Regions from separate parts of the Paenibacillus sp. FSL K6-1217 genome, predicted to be linked through region 1. Evidence: predicted binding sites of a transcription regulator. Region 1 holds the regulator's gene; each other region holds the start of a gene.
The links. The regulator LexA, encoded in region 1, represses DNA repair genes until DNA is damaged. The targets are predictions, from matches to a motif close to CGAACATATGTTCG.

Region 1 (10,175 bases):
CCGAGAACATTGGTCCGTTCACCGACCATATAAGGACGGTTCTCATTCTCCACGTATACCGGCTCGATCCCGGACAAGGCCGGAGGATGCTGGCCGTCCAGCTTGCGCGGCGGGTAGGCCGCCATCACTTCAGCCATCGCACGGATATGCTCCGGCGTGGTTCCGCAGCAGCCGCCGGCAATGTTCAGCCAGCCCTTCTCAGCGAAGCCGCCCAGCTTGCGGGCAAGTGAATCCGGGGACTCATGATAATTCCCGTTCTCATCCGGCAGACCGGCATTCGGGTAGCAGCTTATAGCTGCCGAAGAGATCGCGGACAGCGAACGGATATGGTCACGCATGAACTCCGGTCCGGTCGCACAGTTCAGACCGATGGACACCGGCTTCAGATGCTCCAGCGAAATATAGAATGCTTCGATATTCTGACCGGCAAGTGTAGTTCCCATAGGTTCAATGGTTCCTGAGATCATTACCGGCAGCGTAATCCCGCTCTTCTCGAAGGCATTGCGGATACCAATACTGCCTGCCTTGACATTCAGTGTATCCTGGGATGTCTCCAGCAGCAGCGCGTCCACCTTACCGTCGATCAGTGCTACCGCCTGCTCTTCGTAGCTGTCTACCAGATCCTTGAACGTTACTCCCCCTGTAACAGAGAGCGTCTTCGTGGTCGGTCCCATAGCGCCTACAACATAACGCGGGCGCTCGGGTGTATCATATTTATCTGCGGCATTACGTGCAAGTCTGGCCGCCGCAAGGTTAATCTCACGGGCACGGTCCTGAATATCATATTCAGCCAGTACCACCGAGGTGGCACCGAAGGTATTCGTCTCGATCAGATCTGCACCGGCCTCCAGGTATTTCTCATGAATATCCTGTATTACCTCCGGCCGGGTCAGTACCAGCATTTCATTACAGCCATCCAGGTCATCCCCGCCGAAATCCTCGCCGGTGAGCGGCACCTGTTGAATCATGGTACCCATAGCTCCATCCAGTATCAATATGCGCTGCCGCAAGCTCTCAGCAAGTGTGTATTTGGCCACTTTCCATCCCCCCAGTGAAACATTAGAGTAATTTTAGCAGAATAAAGGGATTTCGGAAAGCCTTCCTTTCCACCCTGCATTATTTGTATTTCCGGTGATTCCAATTCTCTTACGGCTCTACTACCAGTTTTGCATTCGGCATGGAATGCTGCGTCCGGGCAGTCACATGAGAAGTGACTGTGAATTCCCCCGCCTCTGTAAAGGTATGCTCCCCGGTATAAGCGCCTTCTCCGGCACTTTCACCCTTGATTTCCACCTTCGAGCTCTTATCCGCCGCATCGTTGACCTCAAACATCACTTCTCTGGCATCATCAACCGGTTCACCGTCCTGTGTCACCACAGCCTTGAAGCTAACCTCTGTGCCTGCGCTTACTTTCTCCGGAGTCCAGCTCAGTTCCACCTTAATGGGCGACATGGAGGAATTCGCGGCAGCATACATCTGCATCTCATCCTCTTTGTTCCCCGAGCATCCGGCAAGTGTCATCCCCATCACTATGCATATCAGTCCTCTGCGTATCGCTGGCTTCATCATCCGAAATCCTCCCGGTTCATAGGTAGATTCTTCTTCATCCTTACAAGCAGAAAAATATGAATTCTAGTATATCAATGAAAGTCAGAACGCTTCTCTTCCTATTATACACATAATATTCAATTTGCCTTAAAGAAGCTGCATGATTCACTCGTGAACATGAGAATAGTCATATCTTTCATTGTGAGCACTTGGGTGAGGACTTGGGTGAACGCTGCGTGAACGGACCGTTGTTCCAATCGCTGTGCTCTCCAGATTTTTTTTCATTCCCCTATGCGGTGAAAATCCGGAGACTGCTGATGCTTCCGAAGCGAGCTTTCCTGCGGAAAGCTTTCAAGCGACCGCTATCGCTTTTACACCATCCTAATGGATGAATAAGATAACCTTTGCGAGCACATAATGTATGCTGTTTTTCACATACATTCAGGCCGTGTGCCTGCTCGTGAGCACAATGTATGCTGTTTTTCACATACATTTGATCCAACACATCTTCTCCACAGCAGCAGGAAACTATAGTTTCCTATATATTAAAAAAATAAAGAGCAACCATTCTCCAGTGACGGGAGGACCGTTGCTCTTTGACCTTTTACAATTTTAAAAACACAGATGTTTCAATTATAGGGAGTCTACCAGCGGCAGAAGCTCTGAGAGATGGCTGATCTGGTAATCCGGCGTTATCTCCGGGTCAGAAGCCTTCTTATTTCGGTTGATCCAGACCGTGGTCAGCCCGGCAGACAATCCTCCAAGAATATCCGTCGTAAGCTTGTCGCCAACCATGATCCCTTGCTCTGGAGCAATATCCAGCAGTCCGAGCGCATGCTCGAAGATCCCTTTGTCCGGCTTGCCTTTGCCGAAGCTTCCCGAAATCACAATATGGTCAAAATACGGGGTAAGCTCCGGTACACCGTCCAGCTTCTCCTGCTGAAGTGCCGGGCAGCCATTCGTCAGCAGCAGCAGCTTCACCTTACCGCGCAGCAGATCCAGCACCTGAAGCGTCTCTTCATAGATATACGGACGGCTGCGGCGCTCAGCGGCGAACTTGTCAGCCAGCCGTGCAGCCAGCGCCTCATCCTCCACCCCGAGTGAAGCCAGGCCGCGGCGCCAGGATTCCGTACGGTAGACGGGTGCAAGCTGCTCCAGTTGACGGAATTCCGGCTGTTCTCCGGCAGTGAAGTTGGCCCAGAGCGCTTCATACGGATTAATACCGATCAGCTTCGTGAATGGATATGTCTCATAGGATTCATAGAGCGAACGGGCTTCCCTGCGTACAGCAGCCTCCAGCTCCTTCGGATCAACGATATCTCCAGCAGCCTCAGAAGCATAGCGGAAGGCTTCTTCCACGCTGCGGTCATCCCACAGCAGTGTATCGTCAAGATCAAATAGTACGGCGGTAATCGGCATTAGTTGTCCCTCTCCCTATATGCTGGTCTGTCTTCCTATTCGTGCACGACTTCAATATTGTTGTTCTTGGCGAACTGCTCCAGACGTTCCCCCATCGCAGCGGTGTCATAACGGTTAATCAGCTTGGAGAAAATCCACTGTTTGCGCTTGCCCTTATACTTAATGGTAACTACACTGCGCGATAAAATGATCTTCTCAATATCCGCCGCAGCCAGAAAGCGTTCACGGTTGTACTTAATAGTAGAGATCCGCGCACGCTCAACCTTAAGGAACGGACGGCGGAAGAACAGCAGCGCAGCCAGCAGGAAGTACAGCACAACGCCCAGCCAGTTGGCCAGAATCCCGCTTCCTTTGGCTTCGTCAATCGAGCCGACCACCCAGAACATGATGCCAAGCAGCATCAGTACAACGGGGAATACGATATTGCGGCCTTTGAAAATATCAATGCTTTTCGCGGCTGCCTTAGTGCCGGAAGTGTAAATGGAATCCTTCCCCTGCTTCTTTCTTTGCTGGTTAATCTGCTTCGTGTTGCGTTGAACCATTCTTTCCCAAGAACGGGCCATGTAAGTTCCCCCTAGTCATCCTGTATTATCTGAAAAGGCAACAGGCTAATGCTTAAGTCCGTTATTGCCTTCTTCATGCTCCGGATTATCCACAATTTCAATGGTATCAAGCTGGGCCCGAAAGTTCGTGCGGATATTCCCCAGGTAAATCTCGCGGAGCTTGGCACGTTCAGCCAGTTCCTCTTCATTCAGGCCCCCGTTCTTAGCTTTGCGTGCCAGTTCATTGATGCGGGCGACCAATTCGTCAATATTCAATACGTTTCCCTCCCTCTAAATTCATTTTAACTTTGCCATGAGAAAAAGAGCTTGTCAAGGTCTACCCCCTGAAAGCTCTCCGAGTCAATCACCAGTCTGCTGCATTCTGTCAGTATACGGGTATAGTCAAAATATCTCCTGCCTTAATTCCGCTGTTCTCTAAATGATTCGTCTTCATTATTCCTTCTATATATACAGCAGTCTTCATGTCTGCAGGCTTGTTATTCAAGGCAATACTCCATAAGGTATCCCCGCGCTGCACTACAATCCGTTTATCCGGCTTCATGGAAGAGATCGAGCCGGCAAAAACATTCCCCACTACAGTAAATCCCGAAACGACAAGCATCAGCACCAGAACCATCTTCATCAGGCTAACCTGACGGAAAAGTGATACGAGTGCAGTGAGACTATGAAGAATCGCGTCCTTGAGCTTGGTTACATAACTATGGGCAGTTGGATTACCGGGAGCGGACACCTTGATATCCTCATTATTGTAGATGCTGTTGTATGTACTATACTTTAACATGATCATCATCCTCCAAACACATGTTCTTGCTTTCGAAAATAATATAACACGAACATGTGTTTCGATCAACAGTTTTTTCAGAACAGCTGTTCCCTTTATTTTCGTTCTCTTATTTTCCTCATTTTAGAACTTATGTTTGTACGAACGGAAGTTCTATGTTATAATTTTCCCAAACATAGTATATGGGGTTGATTCCGATGTCAAAGATTTCTAGTCGTCAGCTGGCGATCCTGGAATTTATACGTAATGAAGTCCGCAGCAAGGGGTATCCTCCGTCCGTCCGCGAGATTGGCGAGGCTGTCGGCCTGGCCTCCAGTTCAACCGTGCATGGTCACTTGGACCGGCTTGAGAAGAAGGGCCTGATCCGCCGTGACCCTACGAAACCGCGCGCCATCGAACTACTCGGCCAGGAAGATTCAGAGAATGTGCATCAATTCGTCCAGACCGTTACCCGCATCCCGGTAGTGGGTAAGGTTACAGCCGGTGTTCCTATTACGGCTACGGAGAACATTGAGGATTACTTCCCGCTGCCTGCTCATTATGTAGGTGATAACAAGGTATTTATGCTATCTGTCCTTGGGGACAGTATGGTGGATGCCGGAATTATGAACGGGGATTATGTCATCGTCCGCCAGCAGCAGACCGCTGACAATGGCGATATCGTTGTAGCGATGACCGATGAAGATGAAGCAACTGTTAAGACCTTCTACAAGGAACGGGATCATATCAGGCTGCAGCCGGAGAATCCGGCGTACGAGCCTCTCCGCCTTAACCGCGTTACGATTTTGGGACGGGTCATCGGATTATTCCGCGATATCCACTAATTTACTCCCCCGCATAAGAACAGGCAGCTACGCACCATGCGCAGCTGCCTGTTTTCTGTTTATTTCCATTCGTGAAATGGGCAAAAAGTCAAATGCAAACATTTGTTCGCATACGGCTTTTTGGCCACTTTTCCTGTGAACCGCTGCACAGATCCGCACATATCCTGATGATAAAGGAGTGCTGATCTTCATGCCCAATTATCGAATCATTGTCGATCTGTCACAGCGTATGCTGTATCTGCTGGATAATGACGTTGTTACCCGAGGCTTCCCTGTCGGCATCGGTAAAATGTTAACCGTCTCGCCCGTAGGCGAATACACCATTATTAACAAACAGCCTAATCCTGGCGGACCGTTCGGCGTCTTCTGGATGGGCCTGTCCAAACCGCATTATGGCATCCACGGAACCAATGACCCTTCCTCCATCGGCCACATGGTCTCCCACGGCTGTATCCGTATGTATAATGCAGACGTCCTTGCCCTGTCCGCTATCGTCCCTATAGGCACCCGGGTTACGATCAGGGAATAGAAAGCTCTCACAAAAACCCTTGAGGCGCCAGATTGCGCTCCAAGGGTTCTTGTGACTGCTATGAATTAGTTCAGATACAGGTTACAGCACACTTCTCAACAGACGGATAGCCACAGTATTCAAACGGATGGCTTCACGGATCGAGGCTCTGGCTTCCAGCAGCTCTCTTCTGGCCCGCGATCCTCTAGGGACTCTGCGCAGATTCTCGTTAATTTCTTCCAGTCGCTCCAGCAGGACGGCCCGCTGTGTAAGCAGGACATTAATGGCTCTACGAATCCGGTTTCGTTCTCTTTGGTTCATCGTTACACCTCTTCTACGTTTGATAGTATAAGAGATGCAAGGAATCACTTCAAAGATTGTGCGATCCGGCAGTAATGTTAGAGCTGCGGTTAACGGGCAGCGAATCTGCTCACTTCTTGTTCAATCCTACCCGGAACTCAAACTCATCGCGTCTATAAGTCATACCGGCCAGCACAATGTACTCCGCTGTCCATTTCTGTACAGGTCCGGCATAATCAGCAATCACATGCGGTTTGCCATCGACCAGCTGAACGACGTAGACCTGTACCTGAGCCAGTGCAGCAGCGAAGAGATCAGCATCACTGGACAGTACTTTATAAGCCGTATTCAACTTCCTTCCTCCTTGTTCCACAACCATGATTAAAGATTCCATCTCGAATCTATTTAATTATACCGGGTTCTGGAACAATATGTAAACCTATTTTACAGCTGGATAAAAAGGATCTTGAACAAGCCCAGATAAGTCCGGTTGGCCGAGCGGTCCCCGATCAGGCTTCGGCCATTCTCAACGTCCGGTACGCTGAATGTAGAGAAGATAATGTAATTATCTCTTATAGTAAAAGACTCGACCAGCGGCCGGGCAACCATGTCCGTAATTCCTCCGGCCAAATCCGTCCCCGTCCCCTTCAGATCCTTAACGGCATACGCACTGAACTCTTCCTTCCCCGGATTGAGCACAGCCATAACGATCAGGATGAGTAGAAGGGCAATCGCCCACTTCCAGCCTGTTCTCTTGCGGACTCTGCGTTCAGGCTGCGGCATGCTATAACGCGGATTCATTCTTTTCCCCCTCATCTACAGAATATACTGTATCTCTTGCAACAAGAACCCCAGCGGATTCAACATCATCCGGCACACGAACAGCATCCCATCCGTAATTCCACTGCCCCCGATATCAACGCTGCTCCAATCCCACACTGGCGGAGATGGCGCATCAAGCCCATATTGCTCCATGATCCTCTCCTGGGTCTCCGCAGGAACAGCCACTCCTTCCGCCCCTGCCACCTGACCCATCAACGCCAGGATAAGTATCAGCGGAAGCATAATTTTATATGTATTCTTCATCATTCACTCCCATGTCTGCCACTAGAATTCTCTTCTGGTCAAGTATATAGGAGATGGAATAGTATGTAAATTGAATTGATCTGGAATTATAATTCCTATATTATGATGTAAGGGTTTTGTTCAGTCTTCATCTTCAATCTGTCCTTCACACTAAAAATCGAGAGAGTTTTTTTATGTAGGAGGTTCATGTATGAATGGAAATAAAGTTATCATCATTCTTTTGTCCATATCCATACTGGGCGTGCTCCTTTACTTCGGGATAGCTTATGGACTGCTATGGTATATTTTCCAGTCCCCGCTTCCCATTGAAGAATAGCATCCGTTCGACGTCAAAACTCATATATGAATGGTAAACATCATGATTCGATCTTGTTTGGTTTAAGAAAGGAAGAATAAATAAGGAGCATCGGGTGATCAAATGAAGAAATACAACAGAAGCGAAAAAATCATTCTCGGGGTACTGCTTGGCATGACTGCTGTACTATTTATGGGAAGCCTGTTTTTTTGGTATGTCTTCATCACAATATAAAACAACCCCAAAACATATAAATTCTGAAAAAACCCCCGACGCTATAAGCGCCGGGGGCTGCTGTATCCTAGTAAAGCGTCATGTACTGATCTCTTTCCCACTCGTGAACCTGGGTTCTATAGATGTCCCATTCGATTTCCTTCAGCTCGTAGAAGTGGGCCAGGGCATGTTCGCCGAGGGCTTCGGTGATTACGTGGCTGCGAACCATTTCGTTCAGGGCTTCCTTCAGATCGGACGGCAAGCTTGGAATGCCTTCTTCAATCCGTTCTTCTTCGGACATGACATAGATGTTACGGTCAATCGGAGCCGGAAGATCCAGCTTGCGTTTGATTCCATCGAGTCCTGCCTTCAACATTACAGCCAGTGCAAGATAAGGGTTAGCCGCCGGGTCCGGATTACGAACCTCAACGCGTGTGCTGAGTCCTCTCGAAGCCGGAATACGGATCATCGGGCTACGGTTACTTGCAGACCAGGCAACATAACAAGGTGCTTCATAACCAGGTACCAGACGTTTGTAAGAGTTAACCGTCGGGTTAGTGATGGCTGCAAAAGCACGTGCGTGCTTCAGAATCCCTGCCATGTAATAACGGGCTGTCTTGCTAAGACCAAGTGTGTCGCTCTCATCATAGAACATATTCTCGCTGCCGTTGAACAGGGATTGGTGGGCGTGCATACCCGATCCGTTCATGCCGAACAGCGGTTTAGGCATAAAGGTTGCATGCAGGCCGTGATGACGGGCTATCGTCTTCACGACAAGCTTGAAAGTCTGAATCTGATCCGCTGCCTTGATGGCATCGGCGTATTTGAAGTCAATCTCATGCTGGCCGGAAGCCACTTCGTGGTGGGAGGCTTCAACTTCAAAGCCCATTTCCTCCAGTGTCAATACGATTTCACGGCGGCAGTTCTCCCCGAGATCCATCGGCGCCAAGTCGAAATATCCGCCCTGGTCATTCAGTTCAGTGGTCGGGTTGCCCTTCTCATCGGTTCTGAACAGGAAGAATTCAGGCTCTGGTCCAACGTTCATAGCAGTGAAGCCCATTTCTTCCGCTTCCTGCAGACAACGCTTGAGGATACCGCGCGGGTCTCCGGCAAACGGTGTGCCATCCGGCATGTAGACGTCACAAATCAGGCGTGCCACACGGCTGTCTGTCACCCAAGGGAAGATTACCCAGGTACTCAGGTCCGGATACAGATACATATCGGATTCTTCAATCCGCACATAACCTTCGATGGAAGAACCATCGAACATCATTTTATTGTCGAGCGCCTTTTCAAGCTGGCTCACTGGAATTTCTACATTCTTAATGGTTCCAAGCAGATCGGTGAATTGCAGGCGAATAAACCGGACGTTCTCGTCCTTGGCGATGCGCAGAATATCCTCTTTAGAAAAGCTCACGTTACCCTCTCCCTTTCAACTGCTCTATATTATTTATTAAAAAACCGGGATAGCTCACCTTGGATTAGAGACACTTGTCCCGGTCTTTTACCGGAAACCAGCTCCTGCTTCAGCAGACGGTGAAGCTGTGAATCAGACAACTCTCTACGTCTCACCTCTGTGTCAGGGGTAATAACCGTAGCTTCCTCAGATTCCTTCGAGACAGGATTCATCACCTGCTTGATGCCGGCAATATTGACACCCTTCTCTATCAGCGCCTTGATCTCAAGCAATCGTTCGACATCATTAAAAGAGAACAAACGCTGGTTGCCGGAGGTACGCGCAGGTACGATCAGGCTGTGCTGCTCATAATAACGAATTTGTCTGGCGGATAGATCAGTTAACTTCATTACGATTCCAATAGGGAATAATGCCATATTTCTGCGGATTTCATCACCCATGACTCATCCAACCTTCCAATGATCTTTTTCTCATCTCATTGTACATTTCCTTATATGGCGTGTCAATGGTGTGTGAGTTTTTCTCACAAGATTTCTTTCTATCCTTGTGATACCCTTGTGAGATTAGTTGATCATTGCGTTGGATTTAGTAGATTTAGTTTCCCGAAGTATATCATATAGACTAATCTTCAAGCAAAAATAACGTGGAACACCGCCATCTCCCACAATTCTCCAGCCATGAATAGCTCAGATTGTTGCCCTCATGTCATGTCACGCTTCAACAACCCATTCCCCTTCGCCCGCCGGAGTCTCGAATCCGTTCAAAAAGCGGGACAGGATCTCGTCAGTGATCGGAAATGCCGCATTGGCATCCATCCGCCCGCTCCTCAGCAGAAGCCGCTGCCGTAACTCTTCAGGCTGTACCTTGAGGAAGATCACAGCCCATTTCCCGCCATGCTCCCCGATCAGCTGCTTGTAATCATCCCGGCGCTGCCGCTGCCAGAAGCTGAAATCCACCACCACATGGCGCTTCGCCTGTACCAGCTCTACCAGCTCATTACGCAGCTTCCGTTCGGACTGTTCCTTCAAAGCTTCATATTCTTCTTCAGGATAATCGATCCCGAAGCGGCCGTGTGTACTCCAGATATCCTCATCAATGGACAGCCGGACGAAGCCTTCCTGCTCCAGCTCCAGCGCAAAAGTCGTTTTGCCCGAGCCCGCCACACCGCACATCATGACGACCAGCGGAGCCTTATCCGCACGCTTTTTGTGTAACAATCCT
Region 2 (10,175 bases), 1.4 Mb from region 1:
ACGTGTCCGCATCAGCTCGATTGAAGCGAGCCAGATTGATGAGAAGCTGCTGGAGGTGCTGAACCGCAGCACGAAGATGTGCCGCCATCTGCATATTCCGCTCCAGGCGGGACATAACGAGGTGCTGAAGGCGATGCGCCGGAAGTATACGACCGAAGAGTATTACGCTAAAATGCAGCTGATCCGCCAGGCTATGCCGGATGTGGGGATTACAACGGATGTGATCGTCGGCTTCCCGGGCGAGACGGATGAGATGTTCCGCGCCGGATATGATTTCATGAAGGCGGTCAACTTTTCCGAGATGCATGTCTTCCCGTATTCCAAACGGACCGGAACCCCGGCCGCACGGATGCTGAATCAGGTCGATGAAGAGATCAAGAATGCGCGTGTGCAGGAGCTGATCGATCTCTCCGAGGAGATGCAGCTGGCCTATGCCAAGCGCTTCGTCGGCAAGACGTTGTCCGTCATTCCGGAGCGGGCCGCCAAAGGCTCGGCGGGACGCAGTATACAGCATGGCTTCAGCGATAACTATCTCCAGGTTCTGTTCAGCGGCGACGATTCGCTGCAGGGTGAGCTCTGCCAGGTGAAGATAACCGAAGCAGGCGTGAATGAATGCCGGGGTGAGCTTGTTAGTGTGAGCCGGCCGGCCGCCGGACTGCGCGAAAGTGTCCGCTAGGACAGATGTATACAGGATGTCTTCTGTGCCTTCGGCGGCAGGAAGACATCCTTTTTTTCGTTATGCCGTAATTATCTATTTAAATTGGACTTAAAAAAACAGATTGGGAAAAGTGGCGGAGGGGGAATTTGGAACTGTAGGAGCGATAGCGTCCGCCTTTGTATTTGGATTTCTACCGCGAGAAGCGCTTCTAATCAAGAAATCCAAATACAATAGCGGCCGGAGGGCCAAATGTTCACCGCAACGACGACCATGCTTCAATTGCTAATCTTATGTGCTTTTTATATACAATTTATATAGTCACAAAGACCTGAATTTGCCCGGGATTCGTGAAATATGGACAATGGGGTAAAGACTTGGGCCGGATTTGTCGATATAGTGGAAGAGAGTGGGAAAAAAGTCCACCGATAATCAGACCGTCTAAGGAGAGAACAGATGACCGTGTACAGGAAAATGACAAAAACGCTTCTCATTATGATATTGCTCGTTGTGGCCGCTTTTCCGGTAAACGTCTTTGCCGCTGCTGGAGACACTATCTCTATTGAATTCGACAGCGCAGCCAAGGTAGAACTTACCGTGGGCCAGTCACCGAAGCAGCTTAAGGTATATGCCAATGTGGAGGGCTCCGCTTCCAAACGGGATGTGACGGCAGCCGCGACATGGACTTCTTCCAAGACCGAAGTCGTTACAGTACTCAATGGCCAGCTTAGACCGGTGGATGCCGGAACGGCAATAATTACTGCAACCTACAATAATGCGATAGCCTCTGTAGAGGTGTCGGTCACCCATTCCTACAAGGAACTGAAATTGACCCGCAGCACAGAGGGCAGCTATAAATTAGGCGACAAAGAGGAATTGCTGTCTGTTAAGGCAACCGCTATCGGCGGAACCTCAGCCACTACGGAGAAGGATGTAACGAAGGACGCGGAATGGAGCAGCTCGAATACAGGTGTGCTGACCATTGCTGCAGGCAAGATTACGCTGGTCGGTGAAGGGAAGGCTACCATTACCGCCAAGTACAAAGGCTTAACCGAAACGATCAAAGCGGTGGTAGAGCTTCCTTATGCTGCTATTGTACTGAAAGATAAGAATGACATTGTCGTCAAGGAAATGGAAATGCTGGTCGGGGATAGCCCGGTGAAGCTGAGCGCCAAGACCAAAGCCACTTCGGCAAGTGCGGAAATCACCTTGGGCAATGAGGTGGAATGGAGCAGCTCCAGCGAGAGCGTAGCTACTGTAAAAGATGGCGAGATTACCATCCTGGGTGTGGGTAAAACGGTCATCACCGCAAGCTACCTGGGAGTCACGCAGTCGGTGGATATTTATGTGCGTGCGCCTTATGAAGCACTTCTGCTGACGCCTTCCGGCGATCAGTCGCTGTTCCTGGGGGAGAGTCTGAATGTAACCGCGGCTATGCGTAATGCCGTCAATTCGACCTCGAACGAAACAGCATCCGCTGTCTGGACCTCCGATAATCTGATGAACGCTACAGTGACCGCCAATACGGCGGATGCAGGCAACGCTTATGCCACTGTTACAGGTAAAGCGGTAGGAACTTCAATCATTAAGGCCAGCTATCTGGGAATCAGCAAGAGCTTCAAGATCACCGTCTTTCCAACTCTGACTGAGCTGGGTCTGGAGAAGACGGAGCAGGAAATATACACGGCGGATGCGGTAAGCCTGCCGAAGGTGAACGGTACCAAGTATGACGGAACCAAGATGGACATCAGCGAGGAGATAGAGTGGACCTCTGCGAATGAAGAGATTGTGTCCATCAAGGACGGGAAGTTTGTCGGCGGCAAGGCAGGCACGGCTGTCCTGACCGGAAAGCTGAAGACAGGCGCAGTGACATCCGCTTCCGCTGCGGCGATCCGGTCCAAGACTGTTCAGTTGAATGTAACGGTTCAGAATAAAGTGCTGGTCCTGATCGGACCGGATGAACCGCTGACAGTAGTCATTGGCGAAGAGCTTCCGCTGCCTGCTGTCCAGGCTGTGCTGGAGAATGGCGATGAGCTGGATGTATCGGGGAGTATCAAGTGGGAGCTTAGCGGCAGCAATGCCGTTCTGAAGCAGACAAGCACAGCCAAGACCCTTAAGGGACTGGTCAAAGGTACAGCCACCCTGAAGGGTACCTATTCCAACAAGACAATCAGTGTTCCGGTAACGATTGAGCAGAAGGTCGTGAAGCTGGTGGTGGAGCCGGCGACGCTGGAGATGAATATCAAGGCCTCCAAGTCCATTAAGGCCACCGGATACTTTTCAAACGGCAAATCTGCCAACTTCTCGAGTGCAATGAACTGGGAATCCTCGAACCCTGCTGTGGCCTCCATTAAGGGGACTTCCGTCAAAGCACTGGCAGAGGGGACTACTACCCTGACCGGCTCCTACCAGGGAATCCAGGCGAGCGTTAAGATTACGGTTGTTCCCAAGCTAATGAAGCTTACGGTCAGTGAGAACCGGCTGAGCCTTGCACCGGGTGCGGGCAAAAACGTAGTGGTAACCGCGCTGTATGATACCGGCCGCACTGCGGTTGTCACCGGAAGCATGGTCTGGACCAGCTCCAAGCCTGCAGTCGCCAAGGTGAATGCCATCGGGATGATTACAGCAGTGAGCAAGGGGAGTGCATCTATTAAAGGAAAACTGGGAACTAAGACAGTCTCGGTATCTGTTAGTGTGAAATAGTGTAAACCTGCTGGCGGTTTGAGCGGCAACAAGAAGACCTGTACATTCGTCCATGTGGATGGTGTGCAGGTTTTTTTGTGATGAGTTATACTACAAGAGAAGCGAGAGAAGTACGGCGGGAATTCCTGCGTATGTTCATCAAGCTCAGGACACGATTAGATCAGGGACGGTTGGCACTGATTATGTCAGTGGCGGATTTGTATTTTAAGCCGGACCGGGCACAGGATGAGGAGATTCTAAGTGAATTAATTGTTCATTACCCGGAGGAGGGAGAAGCCATTATGGAATTAATGCCAGCCTGGAAGCGTTGGGGATATGAAGAGGGCAAAGCGGAAGGTATCGAGGAAGGCAAAGCTGAAGGAAAAGAAGAAGGTCAGGCGGAGCTAATCCGTAAATTGCTGCTGGGTGGTTTTTCTCCCGAAGCGGTCTCTAAGGCTGTTGAATTACCGCTGGATAAGATTAAGAAGCTGATGTAAATATCGACCTGGGGCGATGGTGCCCTGGGTCTTTTTTCTATAGGTTTGCATGAATCTCGCCTTTGTTGATTATACTTCCCTTGCAGATTGGATTAGTACTGTCCGGCGGATTTGAAGTATAATGAGGACTGCGATTATGATTCTTGGAAGGCTCAGGGCTGCAGCCGCTGCTCCAGCCGGGACCAGACGGGCAGATAGCATAAAGGGAGTACTCCCAGCGAGCAGATGACGTTGAAAATAGTCTGGGCATGAGCGAGCTGGGCGGCAGGTCCGCCGCCGATCCAGGCGGACAGGGATTGCAGCGGCTGGATGAAGGGCAGGAAGAGCAGGGCGCCGCCGATATTCAGCGCCACATGCGACCAGGCGACGAATACGCCGGATGGCGTACTGCCGATGGCGGCAATGACGGCAGTGACGCAGGTGCCGATGTTCGCGCCGAGTACGATGGCAATGCCAAGCGCAGGCGGCATCACGCCGCTGGCGGCGAGGCCCATCGCCATGCCGATGACTGCGGCGCTGCTGTGCACCATCGCCGTCAGCACAGCTCCGGCGGCCAGCCCCCAGAGAGCGCTGGTTGCGGCATGGCCGAGGAACCAGCGGAAGAGGGCGCTGCCTTCCAGGGCGGGGCCGATGGATTGCATGACCGCGATGCCCCACAGGATGAGCGCGAAGCCGGTGACCGCGAGGCAGATGAACTGCAGCGGTCCCGAGATCCGGCGGCAGGCCTCAAGCAGCCGCCAGGATTGCGGGGCCAGCTCGCCGGCCATCACGGCTGCGGCCCATAGGCAGAGCGCCGCGATCAGCAGCGGCGCGGCCAGTGTGCTGATCTGCAAGCTGATCAGCTCCGTTGTCAGGCAGGTGCCGATGTTGCTGCCGAGAATAATGCCAAGCGTGCGGGCATAGGTCAGCAGCCCGGCATTGACCATGCCGATAGTCAGCACCGTTACAGCGGTGCTGCTCTGCAGCAGCGCCGACAGCAGGGCGCTCACTATCAGGCCTTTGGCCGGGGTGGAGGTAGCCTTGTGCAGGCTGCGCTTCAGCAGCGGACCGGCCAGCCGTGACAGCGAGGCTTCCATCACCTTCATACCGGCGAGGAATATGACAAGACCGTAGAGGACAGGGAATAACAGTTCACGGATCATAAGGACAGGCTCCTTTTTGAACGGGGGTTGTACCAATATATGAACGCCAGGCATAGGACATGTATATTAATCTGGCAACAAGAACAGGGAGTTGAAGGTATTGGCATCAGTAATTCTGGAACGAAACCGTAAAAAAAGACTGGAGCAGGGCCATCCATGGGTCTACGCCAGCGAAGTGGCATCCGTAGACGGAGAGCCGCAGGCAGGGGGACTGGTGGATGTTCTGACTCATCAGGGGCGGTATCTGGCTACCGGGTATTACAATCCGGCTTCGCAGATCCGGGTAAGAATTGTGTCGCAGCATAAGCTGGCGGCGATGGACACGGCGTTTTTTGCACAGCGGTTCGCGGACTGTCTGCGGCACAGAGAACGCTTCCTGCCGGGGGCGGATGCTTACCGTCTGGTGTACGGGGAAGCGGATTTTCTGCCGGGGCTGATCATTGACCGCTTCGGTGAAGTGCTTGTGGTGCAGCTGCTGACACTGGCTATGGATCAGCACCGCTCCGAGATTGTGGAGGCGCTGGTACAGGTGGTGGCGCCGCGCGGAATCTATGAGCGCAGCGATGTCAGTGTGCGGGAGCTGGAGGGGCTGGAACAGACCACGGGTGTGCTCTACGGCGAATGCCCGCGTCACATTACCGTAAGTGAGAACGGGCTGAAGGTCATCGTTGATATTGAAGAGGGGCAGAAGACCGGCTACTTCTTCGATCAGCGGGAGAACAGGGCATCGATTGCCCCGCTGATGAAGGGCTGGGGCGGGCGCAGCGGAATTACACTGCAGAGCGTAGCAGCCGGGGATGGTTCCATCCAGACACTGCCAGTCAATAAAAGCGGCAAGCCTGTTACATTCCCTTACTGGGATGGGGCAACTGTGCTGGAATGCTTCGCACATACGGGAAGCTTCACGCTGCATGCCTGCAAGTACGGCGCCAAGAAGGTAACCTGCCTGGATGTATCCGCGCATGCTATCGAGAGTGCAAAGGCCAATGTGGAGATCAACGGGTTCAGCGACCGGGTGGAATTCGTGGTGGATGATGCATTTGCCTTCCTGCGCAATCAGGTCAAGGGGCAGGAGGAGCGGTCTGAGCGGGCGACGGGCGGCGCAGTAGCGGAAGGGAACACCGCAGGCAAACCGGCTGCCAAGGCGGACACTGCGAAGCCGATGACAGCCGGGGGCGGACGCACGTGGGATGTCGTGATTCTGGACCCGCCTGCTTTTGCCAAGACCAAAAGCGCAGTCGCAGGGGCCGTGCGCGGCTACAAGGACATCAATTTGCAGGGCATGAAGCTGGTGAATGACGGCGGATATCTGGTCACGGCCAGCTGTTCGTACCACATGCAGCCGCAGCTGTTCCTTGATACGATCATGGAAGCGGCCAAGGATGCAGGCAAGGTGCTGAGGCTGATCGAATGGCGGGCCGCAGGCAAGGACCATCCGCAGATTCTCGGCGTGGACGAAGGGCATTATCTGAAGTTCGCCATTTTTGAGGTACGGAGTAAATAGAAGCAATAGACCCGGCGCGGCGGCTTAGCTGGTTAGTGCAGAAAGAGTCTCTTTGATAGAGGCTCTTTTTTATTGTCAAAATACAATTGTTCTGGGATTTAATTGGTGGCGTTTTGGCGTAGAGCAATCTGTATGAGCTATGATGCAATGTTGCCTGCAGATAGGACTGCATTATAAGTATGTAAGGCGGCAGAGGGAGAGGGCGGTAAACGTTCTGTGAGAAGGGAAAACATTCGTTACGCGCTAATACAAATAGATGTATTTCGCACAGTTAAAAGGCAGCCCAAAACACGAATTGTTGCGATAGCTGTATTCGGTACAATTAAAAACGGCTTGATGTGTCTGTGGAGGTGAAAACCGGATTTTTAGTTGCAGAGAATACAGTTAAACCTGTTAACGCGCCGTTTTGGCCGCTTTTAGTTGTGCCAAATACACCTAAAGTACATACGCTACCTGTGCAACCACACCCGCCAGAGTCCCGCGCCCGCCGCGCCGCCCGAACTGTGCCACTCGTATGAGTCCCGTGCCAACCGAATCTCGCCACCCGCCCGAGTCCCGCATCCGTCCCTCCGCAGCTCAGTAACATCCTCCCCCTTCAATAGTTGATTTCCCTGTCCCGGCCGCCCAGGCGTTCCCCCTAAATCAAGGTACAGATTCTAGGGGAAGTCTTTTTTCTATTGGGAATTTTTGAAAAGCAGGTTGCGACTGATGTCTAACCTATTACCTGTTTGTGCGGTCCGGAAGAGTCTTCTTATTTGTACATTTGCAAACAATGGCAAACGTACGTTCTGGAGCGCGCGGTGGAGGTATGCTATACTGTTGAGACGAGAGTTTTCATAGATTCTGGTGTCGCATAGAGTGTCAGAATTCAACGGAAGGGGTCTGCTGAAATGACGGTTAACTTCATCATCGGCCGCTCGGGCAGCGGCAAGACGACTACAATATGGGAGCGGGTATCCTCAAGGCTGAAGGCAGAGCCGCTGGGGGCACCCATTATTATACTTGTTCCCGAGCAGGGATCGTTCGGAGCAGAACGGGGACTGTTAGCGGCGGGCGGCGTGAAGGGGAGTCTGCGCGCCCAGACGCTCAGCTTCTCCCGTCTAGCCTACCGGGTGAAGCAGGAGACCGGCGGCAGCGCGAGTCTCCCAATCAGTGAAGAAGGCAAGAAGATGCTGATCTACAAAATTATCAGCAGGCGCAAGGAGGAGCTGAAGCTGTTCGGGGCCTCCTCGGACAGGCCGGGATTCGTGGAACGGCTCAGCAGTTTGCATACGGAGCTTAAGCGCTGCTGTCTTGGCGCCGGAGACCTGGAGGAGCAGATCGGCAGAATGAGGGATGCCACGCTGGGCAGCCCTATTCTGGCCGGGAAGCTGGATGATCTGCATCTCGTCTTCAGCGAGCTGGACCAGGAGATGTCACAGCTCTATATCGATGAAGAGGACAGGCTGGCCGAACTGGCCGAACATATCGCGGACTCTGACTATATCCGCGGCGCCGAGATATGGGTGGACGGCTTCCACGGATTCAGCAATCAGGAATTCATTGTACTGCGTGAGCTGATGCAGTACGCGGACAAAATGACCATTGCGCTCACCCTTGACCGGATCTATCCGCCGGACGTTACACCGCATGAGCTGGAGCTGTTCCATCCGTCAGCGGTTACTTATATTAAGCTGCGGGGAATCGCAGAGGAGATGGGACTAACCGTATGGGATGAGCTGCTGGCTCCGCCCGTCCTTCCAAGGTTCAAGGACAGTCCCGTGCTCGCGCATCTGGAGCGCGGATTACAGCGCCGCCGGCATCTCTGGGGAGGACCGGCTGAACAGGTGAAGGAAACGATCAGCATCCGGGCTGCGGCATCGCGCCGCACCGAGGTGGAGGGCGTGCTGCGTGAGATGCTGGCCCTGGCCAGAGAATCTGGAGCCAAATATGGGGAAATGGCGGTCTTCATGCGCAATATGGCAGATTATGAGCCGCTGATCGCCCCGTTATTTAAGGACTTCGGCATTCCGTTCTTCCTGGACCAGAAGCTCAGCGAGCTGCATCATCCGCTGGTGGAATTTATCCGCTCCGCCATGGATGTCGTCCGCCGCCGCTGGCGTTATGAAGATGTGTTCCGGTGCGTGAAGACCGAGTTGCTGCTGCCGCTGGACGGAAGCATTACCCGCGCCCATATGGATGAGCTGGAGAACTATGTGCTGGCCTGCGGCATTCACGGCTCACGCTGGACGAACGGGCGCTCCTGGAAGGGTATTCCGCGCCTCTCGCTGGAGGGCAGTGAAGCTGTAGATGAAGCGATGCTGGCAAGGATGGAGGCCTGCCGGAAGGCGGTTACGGAACCGCTGCAGGCGTTTGAGCAGAGAATCAAAGCCAGCCGCAGCGGCCTTGAGCTGTGCAAGGCGGTATACCTGCTGCTGGAGGATACGCAGGCGGCGCGCAGGCTCGAAGGGATGGGGGCGGAGTCTCTGAAGCAAGGCCGCCCGGAAGCCGCCCGGGAGCACAGCCAGCTATGGGGGGCTGTGCTGGGTCTGCTGGACCAGATTGCCGAGATGATGGGCAAGGAACGGATAGAATTCAGCCTGTTCGCCGGGGTGCTGGAGACCGGGCTGGCTGAGCTTAAGATGGGGCTCGTCCCGCCAGCCCTGGACCAGGTGCTGGTAGGTACGATGGACCGTACCCGGGTGTCGGGGGTGAAGTATGCCTTCCTGCTCGGTTTCAACGAAGGAGTGGTTCCGGCGCAGTTCAAGGAAGACGGCATTCTGTCCGAAGGGGAACGGCTGCTGCTGGAGAAGTCCGGGATGGAGCTTGCACCGGGCTCATCCCGGAAGCTGCTGGATGAACGCTTCCTGATCTACAATGCGCTTACCACGGCCAGCAGGAAGCTGTGGATCAGCTACGCTGTGGCTGACGATGAGGGCAAGGCGCTGCTGCCTTCAGAGGTCATCCGCCAGCTGCAGGGAATGTTCCCGCAGCAGATGGATGAACGATTCCTCTCCGGCTTCCCGCAGAGCGGCAATGATGACGACGCTGTCCATATGGACTTCATCGGCCATCCTGAGCAGTCGCTCCGCATGCTGCTGCTCCAGCTCCGCCAGTGGCGTCAAGGGGCAGAGATACCCGGCATGTGGTGGGAGGTCTATAACTGGTTCGCGGCGGAGCAGGGTGCAGACAAGCCTGCGGGTGAACCGGCAGCGGAATACCGGCATGCGGATCTGTCCATGAAGCTTAAGCTGGAGCAGCTGCTCGGCTCGCTGTTCTACCGCAACGAAGGCATCCGGCTAAAGAAGGAGACGAGCCTGCGGCTGTACGGCGGCTCCACGCTGCGCGGCAGCGTGTCACGGATGGAGCGGTTCGTGGCCTGCTCCTTCTCCCATTTCGCCTCCTACGGGCTGAGGCTGAAGGAACGTCAGCTCTACAAGCTCCAGGCACCGGATATCGGGCAGCTTTTCCATGCGGCCCTCAGTGAAATGGCGAAGCGGCTGCAGGAGCAAGGCCGCAGCTGGGGCAGCATGAGCGCGGAGGAATGCCGCTCGGAGGCGGGCAAGACCGTAGACAAGCTGTCTCCGCTGCTGCAGGGAGAGATTCTGATGAGCAGCAAGCGCTACGGCTATATCTCGCGCAAGCTGAAGAATATTGTCGGCCGCGCTTCCGTTATCCTCGGGGAGCACTCGCGCCGCGGGAGCTTCGAGCCGGTC
Region 3 (10,175 bases), 130 kb from region 1:
AGACCAAGGCGATGATCCGCAACCTGCTGTCCGAGATTCAGGATTCCGCGTTCGAGATGATCTCCTTCGATTTCAACCGCCAGTTATCCGGCAAAGACCGTTCCGCCCAGGAGCTGATGGATCAGGTTGACGGCATGGGAGCGGCTGAAGTGAAGGCGGCGGCGGACACATTCGAGCTGGATACGATTTATTTCCTGACAGGGAAGGAGGAATAGGAATGGAGAAGCTCCATTACGAAAGACTTCAAGAAACGCTGTATCACGAGGTTATGGATAACGGTCTGCAGGTGTATGTGCTGCCGAAGCCGGCTTTTCTCAAAACCTATGCCACCTTTGCCACGAAATACGGTTCGGTAGACAATCACTTCAAGGTTGCGGGCGGCGAAGAGACCACTGTGCCTGACGGAATTGCCCACTTCCTGGAGCATAAAATGTTCGAGGAGCCGGAAGGCGACATTTTTGCCACCTTTGCCTCCAATGGTGCGTCTGCGAACGCCTTCACCAGCTTCGATCAGACGGTTTACCTTTTCTCTGCAACGGAGAACATCGGGCAGAATCTCAGTACCCTGGTTGATTTTGTACAGCGTCCTTATTTCACTGATGAGAATGTGGAGAAGGAGAAGGGAATCATCGGCCAGGAAATTAATATGTATGCCGACAATCCCGACTGGCGTGTATATTTCGGTCTGATTGAAGCCATGTATGCTACTCATCCGGTTCACATCGACATTGCGGGGACCATCGAATCCATCTCAACCATCACCAAAGAAACGCTGTATACCTGCTACAATTCCTTCTACCATCCCAGCAATATGCTGCTGTTCGTTGTCGGCGGCGTGGACCCTGAGCAGGTATTTGAACTGATCCGCAGCAACCAGCAGGGCAAGAGCTATGAGAAGCAGGGCGAAATTACCCGTATCTTCGCGGAGGAGCCTGAGGCGGTAGCCTCCAAGCATGTGGAGAGCAGGCTGGCTGTCTCCATTCCCAAAATGATGTTCGGATTCAAGGAAAAGGTGGATGGACTGACCGGTGAAGCGGCGGTACGCCGGGATCTGACCACCAAGCTGATGCTGGATCTGCTCTTCGGCAGCAGTACGGCGCTGTATCAGAAGCTCTATGACGAAGAATTAATCTCCGACAGCTTCGGCCATGAATATAACAGCTCCCCTGAGTATGCCTTCTCGGCAATCGGCGGCGATACCAAAGATCCGGGGCTGCTGCTTGCGCGGATTAAAGAAGAAGTGGGACTTATTCTGGAGACGGGCTTCGCGGAGAAGGATTTCGAACGGGCCCGCAAAAAGAAAATCGGCGGCTTCCTGCGGATGCTGAATTCGCCGGAGAGCATTGCCCATGAGTTCACGCGTTACCAGTTCCGTGGAGGAGATCTGTTTGAAGTGCTTCCCCTGTATGAATTGATCACCCTGGATGAAGTCAATGCCCGGCTCCACGACCATGTCAATTGGGAGCAGCTGGCCGTGTCGCTGGTGGTGAGTCCTTAATGGCGTTACCGGGAGAGGACAGCAAACCGATTGGCGAAATGACAGTGCTCATTACCGGAGGCAGCGGGGGAATCGGCGGGGCAATCGCCGAGCGTTTTGCTTCGGTGGGAATGAATATTGTAATTCATTATATGAACTCGCACGAAGCGGCGAATGATGTGGCCCGGCGCTGTCTGGCGCTGGGAGCGAAGGTCATGACCGTCGCGGCGGATATGAAGGACCGCAGTCAGCTTGTGCGCATGGCCGAAAGGCTGGAGAGCAGCGGCATGATGCCGGATATCCTGGTCAATAATGCCGGGAAAGCCCATTATGGCATGTTAGCCGATCTGACCGAAGAGGAGTGGGACGATATCATGGCGGTGAATCTGAAGGGCACGTTCATGTGCAGTCAGATCTTCATGCCTTATATGGTCTCGCAACGGTACGGGCGGATTATTAATGTCTCTTCAGTGTGGGGGATTTCGGGCGCATCTTGTGAAGTGGCGTATTCGGCGAGTAAGGGCGGAGTGAATGCTTTTACCAAGGCGCTCGCCAAGGAGCTGGCCCCCTCCAAGGTCACTGTGAACGCTGTAGCGCCAGGAGCGGTCCACACGGCCATGCTGGCTAATCTGCAGGAGGATGAGTTAAAGATGCTGGAGGAGGAGATTCCTGCGGGGAGACTGGCTACCCCTGAGGATATTTCTTCACTTGTTTATTTTCTGGCCCTGCCTGAATCCGGTTATATTACCGGGCAGGTCATCAGTCCGAACGGCGGCTGGATTACTTAATTGCCGGTATAAAGTTACGCCAGTGACCGTGAGCCCCTCTGGAGAAATGCTCCAGCATAAGACCTTCCGGCTTGAGACATATTATAACTGTTGCTTCTAAATCTCAATATCATTACAAAGCCGAGGAGGATTTAAGATGTCAACAGATTCCGTAGTGAAGAATTTTGATACCTGGAAAAGCTTTCTGGGAGACCGGGTCATTCAGGCCGAAAAAATGGGGATGAGCGACGAGACCATCACCAAGCTGGCGTTCGAAATCGGGGAATTCCTCGACAAGAAGGTCGATCCGGGCAACTATTCCAACCGGGCCATCAAAGAGCTGTGGGATGTCGGAACGGATGACGAGAAGCATACCATTGCCGGACTCATGGTCAAACTGGCGAAGAAAAACGCATAGTGATGCGGAAGAAGCTCCCCTTGCGGGAGCTTTTCTGCAATTATTACAATCGTGTCCTTGCCTTTCAATTTTTTTTTATATATCATTAACATGACCCGTGTATCTGAAACAACATGCAGGGAAAAGGAATCTATGAGGTGCGCACAAGTGGAATATAAACAGTGGTATATGGAGTATAAGATACATAAGAACAGACCCGGTCTGTTAGGCGACATCGCGTCTATGCTGGGGATGCTGGAAGTCAATATTCTGACGATTAACGGCGTAGAAGGCAAGACGCGCGGTATGCTGCTGGAAACCAGCGACGATGAGAAGATTATGCTGATGGGCGAGATGCTCAAGAAAGTTGATAATATAACGGTTACGGCGCTCCGTACACCGCGTCTTGTCGACCGGCTGGCCGTCCGGCATGGACGGTATATCGACCGTGACTCGGACGACCGCAAGACCTTCCGCTTCACCCGGGATGAGCTCGGGCTGCTGGTGGATTTCCTCGGTGAGCTGTTTAAGAGGGAAGGTAATCAGGTTATAGGACTACGTGGTATGCCGCGGGTAGGCAAGACGGAATCGATCATTGCCGGCAGCGTCTGTGCGATGAAGCGCTGGACGTTTGTCTCTTCGACGCTGCTGCGCCAGACGGTCCGCAGCCAGCTCGCCGAAGACGAGATGAATCCGCATAATGTATTTATCATTGACGGAATTGTCAGCACTATCCGCTCCAATGAGAAGCATTATAACCTGCTGCAGAATGTCATGAGCATGGACAGCACCAAGGTGATTGAGCATCCTGATATTTTTGTGCGGGAGTCCGAATTCACCTTTGATGACTTCGATATCATTATTGAGCTGCGCAATGCACCGAACGAAGAGATATTGTACGAGTCGTTTACGACAAGCTACAGTGAAGATCTTTAATATATTTATTTTAGAATCCTAACTCACACAACACAACATTCAGGAGGTGATGGTATGTCGGAACTGGGCCGGCATTTGAAGGAGGCTCGTCTGCAAAAAGGGATGAGCCTTGATGATGTCCAGGAAGTTACAAAGATCCGCAAAAAATATTTGGAAGCCATCGAAGCAGGGGATTATAAGGTGCTTCCGGGAAGTTTTTATGTCCGGGCCTTTATCAAAACCTATGCCGAGGCGGTCGGGGTTAACCCGGATGAGCTGATGGAGGAGCATGGCAATGTGCCTGCCGCTCCCGTCGATACTACCATGGAGACCGTGATCCAGAAGCGGAGCCGCAAGCCTGAAACGGAACGGAACGCCAAGTGGCTGCCGACCTTGCTGATGTGGACCTTCCCGGTGCTGATCCTGGTGGTCATCTACTTATATGCCTCCTCAACGATGAATGATGAGGCCGACAAAGCAGATAATGGAAGCCTGACTACCGCAACGCAGGATCCGGCCAAGGTGAAGCCTACGGCAACTGCTGGCGGCGGCGGTGCAGTGCCGACAGCGACAGCTGCTGCGGCAGCTACGGCTGATGCAGGGGCCGCGGCAACAACAGCGCCTTCTGCAACTCCGGAGCCGTCTCCATCTGCTTCCCCGGGGGCCGTCACTGTGACTCAGGACCGCAAATCGGGCAAGACGACCATTTACAAGGTCTCTGCACCTGCCGGAACCCCGGTTCAGGTACAGATTGCCGCTACCGGAGTCAGCTGGCTTGAAGTGTACAAGGGCGAGAACTCCAAGGGGGAGAAGCTCAGCTTCGGGAACACCAAGGCCGGCGAGAATCTGAGCTTTACACTGGACAGCGGCGGAATGTATATCAAATCGGGATATTCACCGGCTACGGCAATTTCGGTCAACGGACAGGCTATCACCGACGGCAAAACCTCCTCGCGTCTGCTGCTTGAACTGGAAAGTGGGACGGACGGCGCTACTGGCGGGAGTACTACAGGAGAATAGTAGACCTGATGTATAGTCTTTGGCAGAATGGAGAACCTAGAAGTGTTTAACAGTTCTCTCGCCAAAGTGAGGTGTATTCTCTCATGACCGTCAGCTGGATTGTAACAGGGCTTGGTATTATTGTCAGTCTCCTGGGGTATTATTTAACACCGGGCGCCTGGGGATATGGTATTCTGGGCTTTGGACTGGCACATGTTCTGCTGGGGATTCTGGATATGTTTCGGGCTCCTGCACGCAGCAGATAATATTAAGAGGTTAAGCGTCTCCCGGACGGGTTCCGGGAGGCGTGTTTTTAGGTGTAAATATAAGAATTTATATGTTCACGCTATAAATTATCCTTCTATTTCTCGCTGAAACGGTACCGTCCTTACAAAGGACGGCAAAGCCGTTTCCACTTGACTCTTTTCCAGTATTAGACTTAATAGCCCCTATCTCATATAATAGGAACAGACTAATTGTAGTAAAGGATGTGGAACGATGAGTTCGGAAAGTTCATTTGATATCGTATCCAAGATGGATATGCAGGAGTTGACCAATGCGGTTCATCAGACCGAGAAGGAGATTGATAACCGGTTTGATTTCAAGAACAGCAAGAGCAGCCTGAAGCTGGAGAAGGATGCGCTTGTAGTCGCCTCAGAGGATGAATACAAGCTGAATGCAGTGATTGATATCCTTCAGACCAAGATGGTGAAGCGGGGAATCACGCTGAAGAATATGGATTTCGGCAAAGTGGAGCCGGCATCACTCGGCACCGTGCGCCAGCGGCTGGGGCTGCGGCAAGGAATAGATCAGGAGAACGCGAAGAAGATCAATATTCTGATCCGCGATTCCAAGCTTAAGGTCAAGAGCACGATCCAGGGCGACCAGATCCGTGTGACCGGCAAAAGCCGCGACGATCTCCAGCAGATTATCCAGCTCTTGCGCAAAGCTGATTTGCCGCTGGATTTACAGTTTAACAATTTAAAGTAAGACCATGTGCCCCGCAGTGTATACTTACCTTACTTGCGGGGTGCTTCATGTTTTTTTGACACTTATTTATGGCTATAATATACTAGCTAAGCAGTTTTGAAGAAAATGCTGGAATACCGGATTTGAATGGACTAGGGGAGGAACCTTCAGTGAATTTACCCAACCGTATCACATTATCGCGCATTTGCCTTATCCCAATCATGATGTTTTTTCTGCTGGTGGACTTCAGCTTCTATCCGGAACCGATACATTGGGGCTCCTTTCAGCTTTCAATTAATCATTTGGTCGCGGCGGTTATTTTTCTGCTGGCAGCCAGTACCGATGGAATTGATGGTTACATAGCCAGAAAGTATAACATGGTCACCAATCTGGGTAAGCTGCTCGATCCGCTTGCAGACAAGCTGCTGGTCTCAGCCGTGCTGATCTCGCTGGTCGAGCTGGGAAGATGCGACTCCTGGATTGCCATCGTCATCATCAGCCGCGAGTTTGCCGTGACCGGCCTGCGCCAGGTGGCACTGCTGGAAGGGAAGGTAGTGGCAGCAAGCAAATGGGGAAAGGTAAAGACAGTGATTCAGATTGTTGCCATTTCACTGCTGCTGCTTAATAATTTCCCGTTCCAGTTCGTCAGCATCCCTGTGGATGACATTGCCATCTGGGCAGCAGCCATTGTCACCATTTACTCTGGTATTGATTATTTCGTGAAGAACAAGGATCTGCTGGATTTGAACAAAGCCTGAGCCGCCGGTTCGGCTTGAAGCCTGCAGGATTTCGACAATCAGGAGGAGGACGCCAGCTATGAAAGCAGAGATTATTGCCGTTGGTACAGAACTTTTACTTGGACAAATCGTGAACAGCAATGCACAGTTTCTTTCAATAGAGCTGGCTGCATTAGGCATTGACGTTTATTTTCAGACCGTTGTGGGAGACAACAAAAGCCGCCTTCTGGAGGCCATCAAGATTGCACAGAGCCGTGCGGATGTTATCATATTCACCGGCGGCATCGGTCCGACCGAGGATGATCTGACCAAGGATGCGCTGGCTGCAGCGCTGGGCCGGACCCTGCATATCGACCAGCTGGCCATGGACCATGTGCAGCGCTTCTTTGATGACCGCAAGATTGTAATGACGGAGAATAACCGTAAGCAGGCGCTTGTCATTGAAGGGACGACCCCTTTGTCCAATGAGACCGGCCTTGCTGTGGGGATTGCTTTTGCCGAAGAGGACAAATATTATATCGTGCTGCCGGGTCCGCCCCGGGAGATGAAGCCGATGTTCACGGATAAGGCCAAGCCGTGGCTGCAGCAGCATGCACTGACCAATGAAATGCCGCTCTACTCGAAGATGCTTAAGTTCGCAGGAATCGGCGAATCGCTACTGGAAGACAAACTGATTGACCTGATCCGCAGCCAGAGCGATCCTACAATTGCCCCTTATGCCAAGGAAGGCGAAGTGACCGTGCGCATCTCTACCAAAGCGCCGTCCGAGCGGGAGGCTATGGTCAAGCTTGATCTGCTTGAGAAGAAAATTGCTGACATTCTGCCGGAGAATCTGTATGCCAACATCGATGTGCCGCTGGAGCAGCTGATCGTGGACTGGATGGCGGATGCCGGACTCACTCTGAGCGCTGCCGAGAGCTGTACGGGCGGGCTGCTGATGGAGAGCATTACGAATATCCCAGGCAGCGCCTCCATGTTTGCCGGGGGGATCGTGTGTTACTCCAATGATATTAAGAAAAAACTGCTGAATGTGCCTTCCGCCATGCTTGAAGGCCCGGATGCCCCGGGAGCGGTGAGCCGCGAGGTTGCAGAAGTATTGGCTGAGCAGGTCCGCATGATTGCCGACACGGACTTCGGCTTATCGGTTACCGGTGTAGCCGGGCCGGGGTACTCTGAGCGCAAGCCGGTAGGCCTTGTGTTCGTCGGACTGGCTGAGCGGGGCTGCAAGACAGAGGTCTTCGAGCTGAACCTCAAGGGGACCCGGGAGAACATCCGCCTGCGTACAGTCAAGGCACTGCTGTACCGCCTGTGGCGGCGGCTGGAGGAACGCAAGGTGGCTACTCCGCTGGAAGGCTCGGCCTTGCAATAACTGTTCTGGCTGGTATATAATTCATCTATGCGGAAGAACCGTGGCTTGAGCAATCATGCTGCGGTTTTTTGTTTTATATAGGGTACACGATTGATTCTATGGGTTGTCCCTTATGTACCGGGCAGAAGAGCAACACCTGCTATGTTCTACATTCGGAAGGAGGCCTTGGTCTTACAATATAAGGGAGCATTATCCCTGGGAGCAAAAAAAACGAATGTATGTTCTAAAAAAGACTTGGCAAGACCTCCAAAACACGTTATTATAATACTATAAACAGTGAAGGAAGTGGTCTGATTGTCAGATCGTCGTGCAGCGCTTGATATGGCGCTTCGTCAAATAGAAAAACAATTCGGTAAAGGTTCGGTAATGAAACTGGGAGAATCCACTCACATGAAAGTGGAAGTTGTACCTAGCGGATCTTTGGCACTTGATATTGCACTAGGTATTGGCGGACTTCCCAAAGGACGTATCATTGAAGTATATGGACCGGAATCTTCCGGTAAGACAACGGTTGCGCTTCATGCAATCGCAGAGGTACAGAAGCAGGGCGGACAAGCTGCCTTCATCGATGCTGAGCATGCGCTTGATCCCAAGTATGCCAAGGCACTTGGCGTTAACATTGATGAATTGCTGCTGTCCCAGCCTGATACGGGTGAACAGGCCCTGGAAATCGCTGAAGCGCTTGTACGCAGCGGAGCAGTAGACATCATTGTAGTTGACTCTGTAGCAGCATTGGTACCGAAGGCAGAAATTGAAGGCGACATGGGCGATTCCCATGTAGGCTTGCAGGCCCGTCTGATGTCCCAGGCCTTGCGCAAGCTGTCGGGTGCCATCAACAAATCCAACACCATTGCGATCTTCATTAACCAGCTTCGTGAGAAGATCGGCGTTATGTTCGGTAACCCTGAGACGACTCCGGGTGGACGCGCTCTGAAATTCTACTCCTCCGTCCGTCTGGATGTGCGCCGGGTAGAGAGCATCAAGATGGGTAATGATGTCGTGGGTAACCGCACGAAGATCAAGGTTGTGAAGAACAAGGTAGCGCCTCCGTTCAAGCAAGCGGATGTGGATATCATGTACGGTGAAGGAATCTCCAGAGAGGGCAGCCTTGTGGATATCGGCACGGAGATGGATATCGTCAACAAGAGCGGTGCCTGGTATTCTTATGAAGGCGAACGTTTGGGTCAAGGACGTGAGAATTCCAAGCAGTTCCTGAAGGAACATCAGGATATTGCCTTGCTGATCGAGAACAAGATCCGTGAGGCCAGCAATCTGACGACTCTGGTAGCTGCGCCATCCGAAGCGGCTGTGGCTGCGGAGCAAGAGGAAGAAGAGAAGCTGCTGCTTGAGATCGAGTAATATAACCGCTCTAATCGAATAATGAAGACCAGATGGATAGGCGCCCTGTGAAGAGATAACAGGGTGCCTTTTCGTAAATATTTCTAGCTTAAGTAGGTGATTGACAGGATGGTTATACAATTGGATTCAGAATCCGAAGACCAGGATGAGCAGGTGCTGGCGGATTTCCCGGCAGATGTAGAGCTGGTAATTACACGGGTAGAGCGGCTCAAGAAGTCGAACTACCGTTATCTGATTCATTTCGGAGACTACAACATGACTGTTCATGAAGATGTCATGATTAAATACCGGATGATTACCGGAAGCACTTTTGTAAAGGCGGATCTGGAGGACATCGTTGCTGCTGACGAGCGCCAGCGAGCCTATGTCGAGGGGCTCAGGTATCTGGAGCGGAAGCCCAGAACCGCGCAGGAAATGGCCCGCCGTTTAAGGGAGAAGGAAATAGGGGAGACTGTTATTGCCGAAGTTCTGCTCCGGCTGCAGGAGGAACGTCTGCTTGACGACCCTCTGTATGCCAGGCAATGGGCGGAGCAGCGTATGCTGAACCAGCGAAAGGGCAAGATGTGGATTCGGCAGGAGCTGCGGCAGAAGGGGATTGATAAGTCGCTGATTGCGGAAGCGCTGGATGAGATCACCCCCGAGCAGGAACTGGAGAGCGCACTGCAGACCGGACGGAAGAAGTGGAATACGCTCCAGGGAGATCTGAATGACAAACGCCGGAAGACAGGGGCGTTCCTGATGCGCCGCGGATTTACTGGTGAAATGGTGCGTCAGGTCATTGGGATTTTGCGGGGTGAGGAGGATTCTGAGGGGGAAGAAGAGGAGTTTTACTTCCCGGATTGATTCTCTTGACTTTAATGCGGTTATCGACTCTCTTGACAAGGTCTTTTTATAAATAATAAAATATAACATGAATCGGCATAAACTAAGAATCCTTTTTCCTTCCCAAAAAGCAGACTCTTATGTTCCGGTTCGCGTACAACTCATATGAAATGTAATCGCCGGATAAGGCGGGCAATGTGCATGTGCAACATGTGCAGTATGGCAATCGGTGTATTACCGGTTTTTTGTATGGTGATGAACGGATAGTTTAACAACTGCACAAATACCCAAGGGAAGAACCTTGGAGGATATCAACGAGGAGGTGAACAGATGGAATCATGGATCTGGGTCATTATCGTTCTCG

Region 2: the regulator LexA is predicted to act here: its motif matches at 7,257-7,270, upstream of addB (helicase-exonuclease AddAB subunit AddB).
Region 3: the regulator LexA is predicted to act here: its motif matches at 7,842-7,855, upstream of recA (recombinase RecA).

Annotation. Positions count from the first base shown of each region.
Region 1 is NZ_CP150271.1:1,869,404-1,879,578, forward strand. Features, by position in the region: gene metH (methionine synthase) at 1-977, opposite strand, end outside; gene MHH28_RS08210 (FixH family protein) at 1,147-1,569, opposite strand; gene MHH28_RS08215 (HAD family hydrolase) at 2,182-2,967, opposite strand; gene MHH28_RS08220 (hypothetical protein) at 3,003-3,530, opposite strand; gene MHH28_RS08225 (DUF896 domain-containing protein) at 3,576-3,785, opposite strand; gene MHH28_RS08230 (LysM peptidoglycan-binding domain-containing protein) at 3,895-4,311, opposite strand; gene lexA (transcriptional repressor LexA) at 4,509-5,135, shown strand; gene MHH28_RS08240 (L,D-transpeptidase) at 5,326-5,664, shown strand; gene MHH28_RS08245 (hypothetical protein) at 5,746-5,964, opposite strand; gene MHH28_RS08250 (hypothetical protein) at 6,074-6,295, opposite strand; gene MHH28_RS08255 (hypothetical protein) at 6,388-6,744, opposite strand; gene MHH28_RS08260 (hypothetical protein) at 6,760-7,008, opposite strand; gene MHH28_RS08265 (hypothetical protein) at 7,220-7,345, shown strand; gene glnA (type I glutamate--ammonia ligase) at 7,626-8,954, opposite strand; gene MHH28_RS08275 (MerR family transcriptional regulator) at 8,984-9,394, opposite strand; gene MHH28_RS08280 (AAA family ATPase) at 9,665-10,175, opposite strand, start outside.
Region 2 is NZ_CP150271.1:3,264,603-3,274,777, reverse strand. Features, by position in the region: gene mtaB (tRNA (N(6)-L-threonylcarbamoyladenosine(37)-C(2))-methylthiotransferase MtaB) at 1-676, shown strand, start outside; gene MHH28_RS14475 (Ig-like domain-containing protein) at 1,151-3,358, shown strand; gene MHH28_RS14470 (hypothetical protein) at 3,439-3,834, shown strand; gene MHH28_RS14465 (Na/Pi cotransporter family protein) at 3,987-4,976, opposite strand; gene MHH28_RS14460 (class I SAM-dependent rRNA methyltransferase) at 5,077-6,480, shown strand; gene addB (helicase-exonuclease AddAB subunit AddB) at 7,371-10,175, shown strand, end outside.
Region 3 is NZ_CP150271.1:1,998,580-2,008,754, reverse strand. Features, by position in the region: gene yfmF (EF-P 5-aminopentanol modification-associated protein YfmF) at 1-215, shown strand, start outside; gene yfmH (EF-P 5-aminopentanol modification-associated protein YfmH) at 218-1,498, shown strand; gene ymfI (elongation factor P 5-aminopentanone reductase) at 1,498-2,265, shown strand; gene MHH28_RS08840 (DUF3243 domain-containing protein) at 2,402-2,662, shown strand; gene MHH28_RS08835 (DUF3388 domain-containing protein) at 2,810-3,577, shown strand; gene MHH28_RS08830 (RodZ domain-containing protein) at 3,632-4,576, shown strand; gene MHH28_RS08825 (hypothetical protein) at 4,660-4,821, shown strand; gene MHH28_RS08820 (YajQ family cyclic di-GMP-binding protein) at 5,054-5,545, shown strand; gene pgsA (CDP-diacylglycerol--glycerol-3-phosphate 3-phosphatidyltransferase) at 5,695-6,282, shown strand; gene MHH28_RS08810 (competence/damage-inducible protein A) at 6,341-7,630, shown strand; gene recA (recombinase RecA) at 7,925-8,989, shown strand; gene MHH28_RS08800 (regulatory protein RecX) at 9,104-9,832, shown strand; gene rny (ribonuclease Y) at 10,142-10,175, shown strand, end outside.